4 regions of the Lentzea sp. NPDC003310 genome follow, and region 4 is predicted to be linked to each of the others. Evidence: riboswitches for the same ligand, from Rfam matches in the RefSeq annotation. Region 4 holds a riboswitch; each other region holds the start of a gene.
The links. A riboswitch is a leader RNA that binds a small molecule or an ion and turns the genes downstream of it on or off. The one in region 4 is predicted to bind cobalamin.
Positions count from the first base shown of each region.

Region 1 (3,179 bases), on a different contig from region 4:
AGGGCGCGGTAGACGCAGCGCAACGTCGTGGACTTACCGCTGCCGTTCGGGCCGACGATCCCGACGACCTCGTCCTCGGCGTGCAGCGTGATGTCCGTGATGATGCCGCGGACGGTGACCTGCTCGATGTCGACGCGCATCAACGTCCTCCGAACACGTAGCTCTTGCGGCGCATGAGGAAGATGAAGCACGGCACGCCGATCGCGGCCGTGATGACGCCGAGCGGGAGCTCCTCGGGTGCCGCGAGCATCCGCGCGGCCACGTCGACCCACACCATGAACGACGCCCCGGCCAGGGGCGCGAGCGGGAGGACCTTGCGGTGGTCCGCGCCCACGACCATGCGGGTGAGGTGGGGCAGCATCAGCCCGACGAAGCCCACCGCGCCGCTGACGGCCACGAGCACGCCGGTGATGCCGGCGGTCACGACGAAGAGGTGCGTGCGGAACCGGTTGACGGGCACGCCGAGCGTCGTCGCGGTCTCGTCGCCCATCGCCAGCGCGTTCAGCTGCCGGGCTCTGGTCATCAGGTAGGCGATGCCCAGCACCGTCACGGCGGCGGCGATCGGCAGTGCCGTCCACGTCGCGCCACCGAGGCTGCCGAGTAGCCAGAACATGGCCGCCCGCGCCGCCTCCCCGTGCGGCGCCTGGAACACCAGCAGCATCGCCACGGCGGAGAACCCGTACGCCAGCGCGGTCCCGGTCAGCACCAGCCGCAGCGGTGTGAGCCCTCGGCTCGTGCGCGCGGTGATGTAGACCAGGGCCGTGGCGCCGAGTCCGGTGGCGAACGCGCCGACCGACAGCGCGTAGACCCCGAGGCCGGACAGGATCCCCATCGTCGCCACGGCCGTCGCGCCGACGCTCGCGCCCGAGGAGATGCCGAGCACGTACGGGTCGGCGAGCGCGTTGCGAACCATCGCCTGGATCGCGACGCCGACCGCGCTCAGTCCCGCGCCCACGACGGCGGCGAGCAGGACGCGGGGCAGCCGGATGTCCCAGACGATGTGGTACTGCCCGGCGAGGTGGGCGGGGACGGTGCCGCCGGTCAGCGCCTCCCACAGCAGCTCGGTGGTGACACCGAACGGCACGGAGACGGGGCCGAGCGCCACGCCGGCCACGATGCTGACGACGAGCACGCCCACGAGCGCGCTGATCTTGGAGATCACTTGGTCCTTCCCGCAGTCCACGGCGGAATCGGAGTTCCTGGGGCATCGCACGCGGGTGTTCGGGCTCGTCCCCCGGCTCGGGGGACCTACCGTTGCGGGTCAGCGCCGGACTCAGACCGGTCTTCCCCCACGCACGACTTCAGTGACCCTACCTGCGAAAACAGAAAGTTCGGAAATTTCTCGGGTGTGATGTCGATCCGGCACCGCGCCCGTTCGACCTGTGGACGACACCGAACGAGAGACATCCAGGGAGACACACCGTGAAGTACATGCTGATCATGCGCGCCACCGACGAGGCCTTCGCCAACATGGGCGAGTTCGACTTCGACAAGATGCTGGAGGAGGTCGGCGCGTACAACGAGGAGCTGATCCGCGCCGGCGTGCTGCTCGCCGCGGAGGGGCTCTCCGACACCTCCGAGGGCGTCGTCGTCGACTACTCGCAGGAGCCGCCGGTCGTCACGGACGGCCCGTACGGCGAGACCAAGGAGCTGTTCAACGGCTTCTACCTGCTCAACGTGTCCTCGATCCAGGAGGCGGTCGAGTGGGCGAAGCGGATGCCGATGACCGGCCCCGGCTTCAAGACCGAGATCCGGCGCGTGCCGACCATCGACGAGTTCCCGCAGGACAACGAGTGGATCCAGAAGGAGCGCGCGTGGCGTGAGGCCAACGGCCAGCTCTGACGCACCTCCGGAAACACCAAGGCCCCGGTCGACTCGACCGGGGCCTTAGTACGTGCCTTGGAGAACTCAGCCCGTGCGCACGTTCGACGACACGAGCGCCGCGAGCCGGTCACCGATCGCGTAGGTCGCGCCCGGCGACTGGTGGTCGCGCGTCGCCAGGTCGAACGCCACGGAGGCCTCGATCCGGCGCGACGCCTCGTGCTCGCCCAGGTGGTCGAGCAGCAGCGCCACCGACAGCACGGCGGCCGTCGGGTCGGCGATGCCCTGGCCCGCGATGTCGGGTGCCGACCCGTGGACCGGCTCGAACATCGACGGGTTGCGGCGCGTGACGTCCATGTTCCCGGACGCGGCCAGGCCGATGCCGCCCGTGACGGCGGCGGCGAGGTCGGTCAGGATGTCGCCGAACAGGTTGTCCGTGACGATCACGTCGTAGCGGCCCGGGTCGGTGACCATGTGGATGGTCGCCGCGTCCACGTGCTGGTAGGCCACGGTGACGTCCGGGTGCTGCAGCGAGACCTCCTCCACCACGCGCGACCACAACGAGCCGGCGTGCGTGAGGACGTTCGTCTTGTGCACCAGCGTCAGGTGCCGGCGCTGGCGGTTCGAGGCACGCGCGAAGGCGTCCCTGACCACGCGCTCGACGCCGAACGAGGTGTTCAGCGAGACCTCGGTGGCGATCTCGTGCGGCGTGTCCTTGCGGAGCAGGCCGCCGTTGCCCGCGTACGGGCCCTCGGTGCCCTCGCGCACCACCACCATGTCGATCTCCGGCGGGTCCGCGAGCGGGCTGCGGACACCGGGGTAGAGACGAGCAGGGCGGAGGTTCACGTGGTGGTCGAGTTCGAAGCGCAGCCTGAGCAACAGGCCCCGCTCCAGGATTCCGCTCGGCACCGACGGGTCGCCGACCGCGCCGAGCAGGATCGCGTCGTGCTGGCGAAGCTCCCCCAGCACCGACTCGGGCAACAACTCTCCCGTGGCGTGCCAGCGCGCCGCGCCGAGGTCGTAGCGAGTGATCTCGGCCGCCGGAACGACCTCACCGAGGACCTTCAGGGCCTCAGCGATGACCTCGGGCCCGATCCCGTCTCCTGGGATCACTGCGAGCCGCATCCACACACCTCCCAGGTGTCAGTCCCCAATTGGTGGGACTATTTTCCTCACGCGAAAGGCTACCGGCATCGCGGCCGTCCGCCGCATGCCGGACACCCCATCGGGGTGTTATCTCCCGTACTGCGGGACACCCACACGGCCCATACCAAACTTTCGAGTGTCACTCGACCGCAGGAACGGTGTCGCGTCAAGGGGTGACGGCAGGCAGTTCCGGGCCGTGACAGACCGAGAGG
Region 1 covers NZ_JBEXNC010000002.1:430,853-434,031, reverse strand. The annotation lists gene ABZX02_RS04625 (ABC transporter ATP-binding protein) at 1-140, opposite strand, end outside; gene ABZX02_RS04620 (iron ABC transporter permease) at 140-1,162, opposite strand; cobalamin riboswitch at 1,195-1,333, opposite strand; gene ABZX02_RS04615 (YciI family protein) at 1,423-1,842, shown strand; gene ABZX02_RS04610 (3-isopropylmalate dehydrogenase) at 1,909-2,946, opposite strand.
Region 1: it holds a riboswitch for cobalamin, as region 4 does, so the genes downstream of both, ABZX02_RS04620 (iron ABC transporter permease) here and cobN (cobaltochelatase subunit CobN) in region 4, are expected to answer to the same signal.

Region 2 (3,179 bases), on a different contig from region 4:
CAGAGGTACTTGTACACGTCTTCGAGGGTGAGCCCACGGCCCAGCATGAGCACCTGGAGGCGGTAGAGCAGCTGCGAGATCTCTTCGGAGAGCTTCTCGTCGGACTCGTACTCGGCGGCGATCCAGACCTCGCCCGCCTCCTCCAGGACCTTCTTGCCCTGCGCATGGACCCCGGCCTCGAGCGCGGCGACGGTGCCGGATCCCTCCGGCTTGGTGGCGGCTCGTTCGGTCAGCTCTGCGAACAGGGAATCGAAGGTCTTCACGGCTCCACATCCTCCCATCCCGGCGACCCCGGTCCACACCGCGGTCACATCTGTCCCAGGCGGTGGACGTGATCTGTCCTGCATGGACACCCGGTAGCGTGAACTTCCGTGTCGGAGTTCGCGGAGGTCCTCGCAGCGCTGCGCCGGGTGCGCGGCATCAACCCGTTCTTCGCCCTCGACGTGGGCCGCCCCGACGACTTCTGGCTGCCGGGAACGGCACTTCTCGACGGCCCCGCCCTCAAGACCACCATCGACGCCATCGCGATCCGGTACAAAGCCGACGAACCACGCGTCGCCGCCAGCCTGTTCTTCCTCAGCTACACCGCCCGCCTGCTCAGCCCGCTCACGGCCGCGAACATCCCGATCGACGTCCGCCCCGAGAACCTCTGGTGGCACCACCACCCGGCGAACGGCCTGAGCGTGCGCATCGACCAGCCACGCCTGGGGCCGCCACCGGCCGAGGCACTCGCACCGGTCGTGGAGGCCATCCAGTCCGTCACGCCCGTGGCGCGCGGACTGCTGTGGGGCAACGCGATGTCGAACGTCGCGGGCGCGCTGAAAATGGTTGTGCGCGCACGCATGCTCACGGCGGAGGAAGCGGAAGAACGGGGCGAACGGCTCATGAGCGCGCCGCCGTTCGAAGAAGCCGGAGAATTCCTGAGCTTCCCCGGCGAACTCGGGTTCCGGCGCCGGAGCTGTTGTCTTTACTACCGCGTCGCCGCAGGTGGGAAGTGTGGCGACTGCCCACTCGTGAAGTGAGGAACGCAACAACTCTTATGGCCGGTTGTGCTTAACGGGCCGCTCAACTTACGGTGCACGCGCCGCAGTGACGGGAAGCCGGTGGAAATCCGGCGCGGTCCTCGCCACTGTGACCGGGAAGCGATCCCCGCCGAGCACGTCACTGGTTCCCGCCGGAACTGGGAAGACGCGGGGGCAGCGTTGATCCGGGAGTCAGGAGACCGGCTGCGGCGCCGCAAGGAGAGTTGACCTTCCACGAGGTATGGAGGAGCCCGTCATGACGAGCCCCGCAGCAAGCCTGTCCGCCGTCCGCGTGCCCAAATGGGCCTTCGCCGTCTCACTGCTCGGCCTGATCGTCACCTACCTGGTCCTGCAGGAGAACGGCCTCGCGCTCGGCGCGGGTTCCGAGTTGCTGCACGAGTTCTTCCACGACGGCCGCCACGCTCTCGGCGTCCCCTGCCACTGACCACGCGGATGACGACCTACAAGTCCATCGCACTGCGCGGCATCGCGGCCGGCGGCATCGCCGGCGTCGCGTCCGCGCTGGTGCAGCTCCTGGTGACCGAGATCCCGATCCGGGCCGCGCTCGCGGTCGAGGAGGCTCGCGCACCCGCCGGTGAAGAGACCGGCCACTCCCACGGCGGCGGGGAAGAGCTCGTCAGCCGCGGCGCCCAGGTCGTGGGCGGCATGCTCGGCGTGGTGATCGTCGGCATCGCGGTGGGCCTGGTGTTCGCCACGGCCTACGCGCTGTCGAAGCGCTGGTTCACCGGCAGCACGCCGTTCACGCGCAGCGTCGCGTTCGGTGCCGCGGTCTTCGGCGCCGTCGCGCTGCTGCCGTGGCTCAAGTACCCGGCCAACCCGCCCGCGGTGGGCGACCCGGAGACGGTGAACTACCGCACCGCCCTGTACCTGGGCGTGGTGGTGGCCGGCCTGGTGATCGTGTGGGGCGCGTCGTGGCTCGCCGAGCGGCTGCGCGAGCAGTCCGCACCGGTGCGGGCGACGGCCGTGCTGCTCGCGGTGGTCGCGGCCGGCGCGGTGGTGCTGCTGGCGTTCCCCGCGCCGCCGGACACGATCCCCGCGGACATGCCGGTGACCGTGCTGTGGCAGTTCCGCCTCAGCTCGCTCGCGCAGCTGGCCACGCTCTACGTGGGCATCGGCGTGGTGTTCGGCCTGCTGGTCGACCCGGCCACGCGCAGGGCGAAGTCCGTCGAGAAGGCAGTCGTCGCTTGACGGTGCGGGGTGGCCGCGAGGCCACCCCGCCTCCGGCGCGACATCATGTCGGGATGACGGGGAACGGTGTTCAACCGTGGGAACGCATCCACAACTGGTTGCGCGTCAACGCATCCCGCACCTTCGACCAGATCACGGCCGATCCGGCGACCACCGGCCTCTGGCGCCTCACCGGTGCGGAGAACCTGATTCCAGCGCGGTACACCCCGTTGTCCCCAGAAGATTCGCAGCGAACGCGAAACAGGAAGAGCACGCACCTCGAAGTCGAGACGGAACCGGCCGGCGCGACGTCGGGAGTCTTCCTGCCGGAGTTCGTCCCGATCGCCGCGGATGACATGGGCGACTACCTGTTCGTCGACGAACGTCCGGGTCCGGAGTCCGGGTGCGTCCGCGCGTGGGACGTGGACGAGGGCAGCAGGCTGCCGTCGCTCTGGCCGAGCCTGACCGCGATGCTCACCGACATCGCGGACTCCCTCGACACCGGCGCACCGGCTCTGCGCGGACACGCGGACGCGGCGAAGTTCTTCACGACCTCCGTCTACGTGCCCGAGGTGCGTGACGGCAGGCTCGGCTGGCGGCGGGTCTAGAGCGCCTTCAGCACCTCGAGGTCGACGCCCACGAGGGAGTCGCGGAAGATCCGCCGCTCCCCCGCCTCCACCGCGACGTCGCACGGCACGACCAGCACCGTGCACCCCGCCGCCACCGCGGCGGCCACCCCGGTCGGCGAGTCCTCGACAGCGACGCACTCGGCCGCGTCCACCCCGAGCAGCCGCGCCGCCTTCAGGTACGGCTCGGGCAGCGGCTTGTTCAGCCCGTCCACCTCGTCGCCGCACACGGTCACGTCGAACAGGTCCCGCCCGATCGTGTCCAGCGCGACCTCGGTCAGTCCCCGCTCGGTCGACGTCACGAGCGCCATCGGCACGCCGGAGGAACGCACGGCGCGCAACG
Region 2 covers NZ_JBEXNC010000018.1:207,287-210,465, reverse strand. The annotation lists gene ABZX02_RS33690 (phosphoribosyl-ATP diphosphatase) at 1-263, opposite strand, end outside; gene ABZX02_RS33685 ((2Fe-2S)-binding protein) at 372-1,022, shown strand; cobalamin riboswitch at 1,093-1,225, shown strand; gene ABZX02_RS33680 (CbtB-domain containing protein) at 1,279-1,467, shown strand; gene ABZX02_RS33675 (CbtA family protein) at 1,476-2,231, shown strand; gene ABZX02_RS33670 (SMI1/KNR4 family protein) at 2,285-2,818, shown strand; gene ABZX02_RS33665 (HAD family phosphatase) at 2,815-3,179, opposite strand, start outside.
Region 2: it holds a riboswitch for cobalamin, as region 4 does, so the genes downstream of both, ABZX02_RS33680 (CbtB-domain containing protein) here and cobN (cobaltochelatase subunit CobN) in region 4, are expected to answer to the same signal.

Region 3 (3,179 bases), on a different contig from region 4:
TCATGCCAGGCAGGCTAACCGCTAGCGCAACGCCTCGCTCGCTTCCGCCGCCACCGCCTCCGCGACGGCCGTCAGCGCCGGCGAGTCGAGCTTCCACTGCTGCCAGTACAGCGGCACGGAGATGGTGCGGCCCGGCGCGAGGTCGACCAGGCCCTCCTGGAGCTGTTGCGGCGGCACCATTCCCCACCCGAGGCCCGCCACGATCGCCCGCACGTACACCTCCGACGACGGCACGTAGTGGCGGTGCTCCGACGCGCCCCGCCCGCGCGTCAGCGTGCGCACGAACCGGTCCTGCAGGTCGTCGTTGCGGTCGAACACGACGACGGGCGCGTCCGGCAGCCACGACTTGAGCGGGCCTCGCGCATGTCGCTCCACAAAGGACGCGGGAGCCATTGCGGCGTAACGGATCTCGCCGAGCTTGCTCACCGAGCAGCCCGCCACCGGCTCGCGCGAGGACGTCACCGCGGCCATCACCAGGCCCTGCCGCAGCAACGCCGTCGTGTGGTCCTGGTCCTCGCGGTGCAGGTCGAACGAGATCCGCAGCTCCGGCGAGACCCGTTGCAGGGCGGGCAGGAACCACGTGGCGAGCGAGTCGGCGTTGACCGCGATCGGGACCCGCACCACGGCGTCCTCGCCCAGGGCCGCGTCGAGGTCCTGGTCCAGCGCGAGCAGTTGCCGACCATAGCGGACCAGCACCTCGCCGGACGGCGTAAGCCGAACCGGCCGGGCGCGCACCAGCAGCACGCGCCCGGTTCGCTGTTCGAGCGCCTTGATGCGTTGCGAGACAGCGGAAGGGGTGACGTGCAGCGCCGTCGCGGCGGCATCGAACGTGCCCGCGTCGACGACCGCGAGCAGCGTCCGCACCAGGTCCAGGTCCATCACGAGCGCTAATGCTACGTAAGAATCTTTAGCTGGTCTCATCAAGACGGCGTCAATACCGTGGGCCGGGTGACTGACCTGCTGCTCGGCTTCGGCACCATGATGACCCTGATAGTCGCGATCGGCGCGCAGAACGCTTTCGTGCTGCGCCAAGGACTTCGACGCCAGGCGGTCGCCAAGGTCGTCGCCGTGTGCGCGCTGTCGGACGCGATCCTGGTCGCCGTCGGCATCGCCGGGTTCGGAGCACTCGTCCGCGCGGTCCCGCAGGCGATCACGATCGCCGCCGTCGTGGGCGGGATCTTCCTGCTGGGGTACGGGTTCCTGGCCGCGCGCCGCGCGCTGCGGCCGTCCGCGCTGCACACCGGCTCCGAGCCCAGCGGCCGGCCCGTGCTGACCGCGCTCGCGCTCACGTGGCTCAACCCGCACGTCTACCTCGACACGGTGCTGCTGCTCGGGTCGATCGCGGCCGGTCGCTGGCTCTTCGGGATCGGCGCGGTGACGGCGAGCATCACCTGGTTCGTCGCCCTCGGCTTCGGCGCGCGGCTGCTCAGCCCGCTGTTCGCGAAGCCACGCTCGTGGCGCGTCCTCGACGGCCTGATCGCCGCCGTGATGATCACTCTCGGGGTGACCCTGATCGCCGGCTGGTGATCATCACGAGCACCGCCGCGACGGCCAGGGCGCCACACGTCACGGGCGCCGCCGTCCCGACGAAAAGGGACGCCGAAGCGAGCCCCGCGCTGACCAGTGCACCGAAGACGACCCGAGGCCGAAGATCACCCACGTTTCCGACCCTAACCCACGACACGCGCATGTTGGGTGGTGATCCAGACCCCACCACCACATGTAGTATCTGCCGCGCTGGTGGTTCACCGACCCGTTCGGTGAGGCAAGAGGGAACCCGGTGCGAACCCGGGACTGCCCCGCAGCGGTGAGTGGGAACGAAAGCCGTCAACCAAGCACTGGGTCAGCCGACCTGGGAAGCGACGGCCGGTAGGCGTTGGAAGTGCGCCCACGAGTCCGAAGACCTGCCACTGGTGTGCGCGCAAGCCTGCGCGCACGACACGGTGCCCCGAGGGAGGGCGGCTGTGTGCACCGGTGGCGTCGGCCGCCGGCGCGCGCACGCGTTCACCCTCGGCCTGCTCGCGAGGAGAGAGCGTGCCCGACCGCCTTTCAGTGGTCATCGACGAAGCCTGCGCCGACCTGCCCACCGCGTCGGCCGAGGCGGTTCTGGCCGAGACCAAGCGCAACCTCTACCACGGCATCACCGACGACGAGCTCGCGCTCGCGCCGATCATGGCCGCCCGCACGATGGTCGAGCACGACCCGGCCTACTCCTACGTCAGCGCCCGGTTGCTGCTGGACAAGCTGCGTGCCGAGGCCTGCGGAGAACCCCTGTCGCACGCCGAGATGACCGAGCGCTACCCGGCGTACTTCGCGTCGTTCGTGCGTTCCGGCATCGAGTTCGGCCAGCTCGACCCGCGCCTGGAGTCGTTCGACCTGGCCCGCCTGGGCGACGCCCTGAACGCGTCACGGGACCTGAACTTCCAGTTCCTGGGCATGCAGACCCTGTACGACCGCTACTTCCTGCACCACGACGGCCGCCGCTACGAGCTGCCGCAGGCGTTCTTCATGCGCGTCGCCATTGGCCTCGCGCTGGAGGAGGACGACCGCGACGCCCGCGCCATCGAGTTCTACGAGCTGCTGTCGTCGTTCGACTTCATGTGCTCGACCCCGACGTTGTTCAACTCGGGCACCACGCGCCCGCAGCTCTCGTCGTGCTTCCTGACCACCGTCGATGACGACCTCGCGGGGATCTTCCACGGCATCAGCAACAACGCGCTGCTGTCGAAGTTCGCGGGTGGGCTCGGCAACGACTGGACACCCGTGCGCGGGATCGGCGCGCACATCAAGGGGACGAACGGCAAGTCGCAGGGCGTGGTGCCGTTCTTGAAGATCGCGAACGACACGGCGGTGGCCGTGAACCAGGGAGGAAAACGCAAGGGCGCGGTCTGCGCGTACCTCGAGACCTGGCACATCGACGTCGAGGAGTTCCTCGACCTGCGCAAGAACACCGGCGACGAACGCCGCCGCACCCACGACATGAACACCGCGAACTGGGTCCCGGACGAGTTCCTCCGCCGCGTCCGCGCCAACGGCCAGTGGACGCTCTTCTCCCCCGACGAGGTCCCGGACCTGCATGACGCGTTCGGCACCGAGTTCGCCGACAAGTACCGCGCCTACGAGCAGAAGGCGGACAACGGCGAGATCAAGGTCTTCCGCCGGTTGCCGGCCGTCGACCT
Region 3 covers NZ_JBEXNC010000018.1:11,187-14,365, reverse strand. The annotation lists gene ABZX02_RS32720 (SDR family oxidoreductase) at 1-4, opposite strand, end outside; gene ABZX02_RS32715 (LysR family transcriptional regulator ArgP) at 22-879, opposite strand; gene ABZX02_RS32710 (LysE family transporter) at 979-1,527, shown strand; cobalamin riboswitch at 1,725-1,927, shown strand; gene ABZX02_RS32705 (ribonucleoside-diphosphate reductase subunit alpha) at 2,035-3,179, shown strand, end outside.
Region 3: it holds a riboswitch for cobalamin, as region 4 does, so the genes downstream of both, ABZX02_RS32705 (ribonucleoside-diphosphate reductase subunit alpha) here and cobN (cobaltochelatase subunit CobN) in region 4, are expected to answer to the same signal.

Region 4 (3,179 bases):
TCGCTCGCGATCGCGTTGATGGCCGCCGCCGTCATGGCGCTGCCGCCGCGCCGGCCGCGCACCACCAGGTGCTCCAGATCCGTTGCGGCCAAAGCATCTTTGGACTCCGCCGCCCCGATGAACCCGACCGGGATGCCCAGCACCGCGGCGGGCCGCGGCGCACCGGCGGCGATCAGGTCAAGAAGGTGGAACAGTGCGGTGGGGGCGTTGCCGATCGCGATCACGGCACCGTCGAACCGGTCCGCGAGCAGTTCCAGGGCGGCGGCGCTGCGCGTGTTGCCGATCGTCTTCGCCAGCTCGGGCGTGCGCGGGTCCTGGAGGAAGCAGAGGACCTCGTTGTCCGCGGGCAGGCGGCGGCGGGTCACGCCGGACGCGACCATGTTGGCGTCGCACAGGATCGGCGCGCCGGCCCGCAACGCCGCGCGGGCGTCGCGGACCACGTTCGCCGAGAACGCGACGTCCTGCGGCAGGTCGGTCATGCCGCACGCGTGGATCATGCGGACGACGACCTTCGCGACGTCGTCGGGGAACCCGGTGAGGTCCGACTCCGCGCGGATGGTGGCGAAGGACTGGCGGTAGATCTCAGCCCCGTCCTTGATGTACTGCGTCAACGGATCTCCTCGTAGCCGTCGCCCGTCGCGACGAACTCGATCACTTCCCCTGCCGGGCGGCCGCAACGGCGGGCACACCCCGACCAGTGCACCGGGAGGGTGTGCGGGGTGCCGAGCCACGCCCGTGCGTCGGCTCGTACGTCGGACAGCGATTTCGCGCAGCCGGGGCGTCCGGTGCAGGCGCTCACGCCGTGCCACGGCGAGGCCGGGTCGGTGATGAGGCCGGCCGTGTCGGTACCGGCGGGCACCACGAGGCTGCGCCACGGCGTGAGGCGGAGCGCGACGCCGGGAAGCTGCGCGGCGTCGAGGCGGCCGAGCGGAACTCCCGGGGTCAACGGTGAAGGTGCGACAGGGGTCACAGCGGGCGTGACGCGCGGGGCATCGGAGGCGCCGAAGTGCGCGGTGATCTTTCGCACACCGTCGTCCACTTCGGACAGGCGCCAGGCCGCGCCGCGCAGCCGCTGGAAGAGGCGGGCGGCGGACAGGACGGCGGCCACCGGGTCGGTCACGCGGACGCCGGTGTCGCGGCCCGCGAGCAGCAGGACGAAGCCGCCGTCCGCGTCGCTGACCAGCCCGAAGTCCCCGCCGAGGCCGCTCACCGAGTGCCCGACCGTGAGCAGGAAACGGCCCGGCAGCGCGGCCAGCAGGGGGTCCGCGCACAGGGCCGCGTCGATCTCGTCGACGAGCTCCTGGTTGTCCTCCAGCGGCGCCGCGATGATGTTGCGCATCCGCTCGTGCGTGGCCGACGGCAGCAGGCCCGCCGCGGCCAGCCGCGCGCCCAGTTCCACGCCGTCCGCGAGTCCCCTGATCTGGAGGTTCGCCCGCGAAGTCAGTTCCACTGAACCGTTTCCGAGCTCGGCGGCCGCGACCCGCACGACGTCCCACTGAGCAGCGGAAAGAGTGCCGCCGGGCACCCGGATGCGCGCCAGCCCGCCGTCGGCTGCCTGGTGCAGCTCGACGGCGCCGGGGCAGGCATCCGGGTGACTACGCATAGGTCGGACTGTAACCCGCCGGTTAGGGTGAGCCCGAACGACGAAGCGCAGGAGGAAGCCGGTGCGAATCCGGCGCGGTCCCGCCACTGTGACCAGCACCGCTGGGAGTCAGGAACTCTGCTTCGGCCGTGACCCGCAACCTGGGGCGAGGACCCCACGAGGGATGGAGCCCTGCGTGATCCTGCTGCTGTCGACCTCCGACACCGACCTGCTGTCGGCGCGTGCGAGCGGTGCCGAGTACCGCCTCGGCAACCCCGCGAGACTCACCGTCGAGGACCTGCCCGCGCTCGTCGAGGGCGTCGACCTCGTGCTCGTGCGCATCCTCGGCGGCCGCCGGATGTGGGAGGAGGGCCTCGACTGGCTGCTCGCCCACGGCCTCCCCGTCGTCGTCCTCGGCGGTGAGATGCAGCCGGACGCGGCGTTGATGGAGCTGTCGACGGTGCCCGGCGGCGTGTGCGCGGAGGCGCACCTCTACCTCGCGCACGGCGGGCCGGCGAACCTCACCGAGCTGCACAAGTTCCTCTCCGACACCGTGCTGCTGACCGGCCACGGCTTCGCGGCACCGCAGGCCACGCCGACGTGGGGCGTGCTGGAGCGCGAGGCCTCGGACGCCGAGGGCCCCACGGTCGCGGTGCTCTACTACCGCGCGCACCACGTCGCCGGGAACACGGCGTTCATCCACGCCCTGTGCGACGCGATCGAGGCCAAGGGCGGCAAGGCACTGCCGGTCTTCTGCTCCTCGCTGCGCACCGCCGAGCCCGAGTTGCTCGACACGCTGCGCCAGGCCGACGCGCTCGTCGTGACGGTGCTCGCGGCCGGTGGGACGAACCCCGCCAAGGCGTCCGCCGGTGGCGACGACGACGCGTGGGACGTCGGGGCGCTCGCCGAGCTCGACGTACCGATCCTGCAGGGGTTGTGCCTCACGTCGAGCCGCGACACGTGGGATGAGAACGACGACGGTCTGTCTCCTTTGGACACCGCGACGCAGGTCGCGATCCCCGAGTTCGACGGCCGGATCATCACGGTCCCGTTCTCCTTCAAGGAGATCGACGAGGACGGGCTCACCGTCTACGTCGCCGACCCCGAGCGGGCGCTGCGCGTTGCGGGCATCGCGGTGCGGCACGGGCGGTTGCGGCACATCCCGACCAAGGACCGCAAGGTCGTCGTGATGCTGTCGGCCTACCCGACGAAGCACTCGCGCATCGGCAACGCGGTCGGCCTCGACACGCCCGCGTCGACCGTCCGGCTGCTCAAGGCCATGCGGGAGCACGGGTACGACATCGGCGACGAGCTGCCCGGCGTCGACGAGCTCGACGGCGACAAGCTGATCCACGCGCTGATCGCCGCCGGCGGCCAGGACGCCGACTGGCTCACGCAGGAGCAGTTCGAGAGCAACCCGATCCGCATCGCCGCGGCCGACTACCGCGAGTTCTACGAGACTCTGCCGGACGACTTCCGCGAGTCGATGCAGGAGCACTGGGGCGAGGCGCCCGGCTCGTTGTTCGTCGACCACTCGAAGTCGAAGGACGGCGAGATCGTGCTGGCCGCACTGCGGTCCGGCAACGTCGCGGTGATC
Region 4 covers NZ_JBEXNC010000013.1:262,967-266,145, forward strand. The annotation lists gene ABZX02_RS27550 (precorrin-8X methylmutase) at 1-611, opposite strand, end outside; gene ABZX02_RS27555 (hypothetical protein) at 608-1,603, opposite strand; cobalamin riboswitch at 1,612-1,743, shown strand; gene cobN (cobaltochelatase subunit CobN) at 1,779-3,179, shown strand, end outside.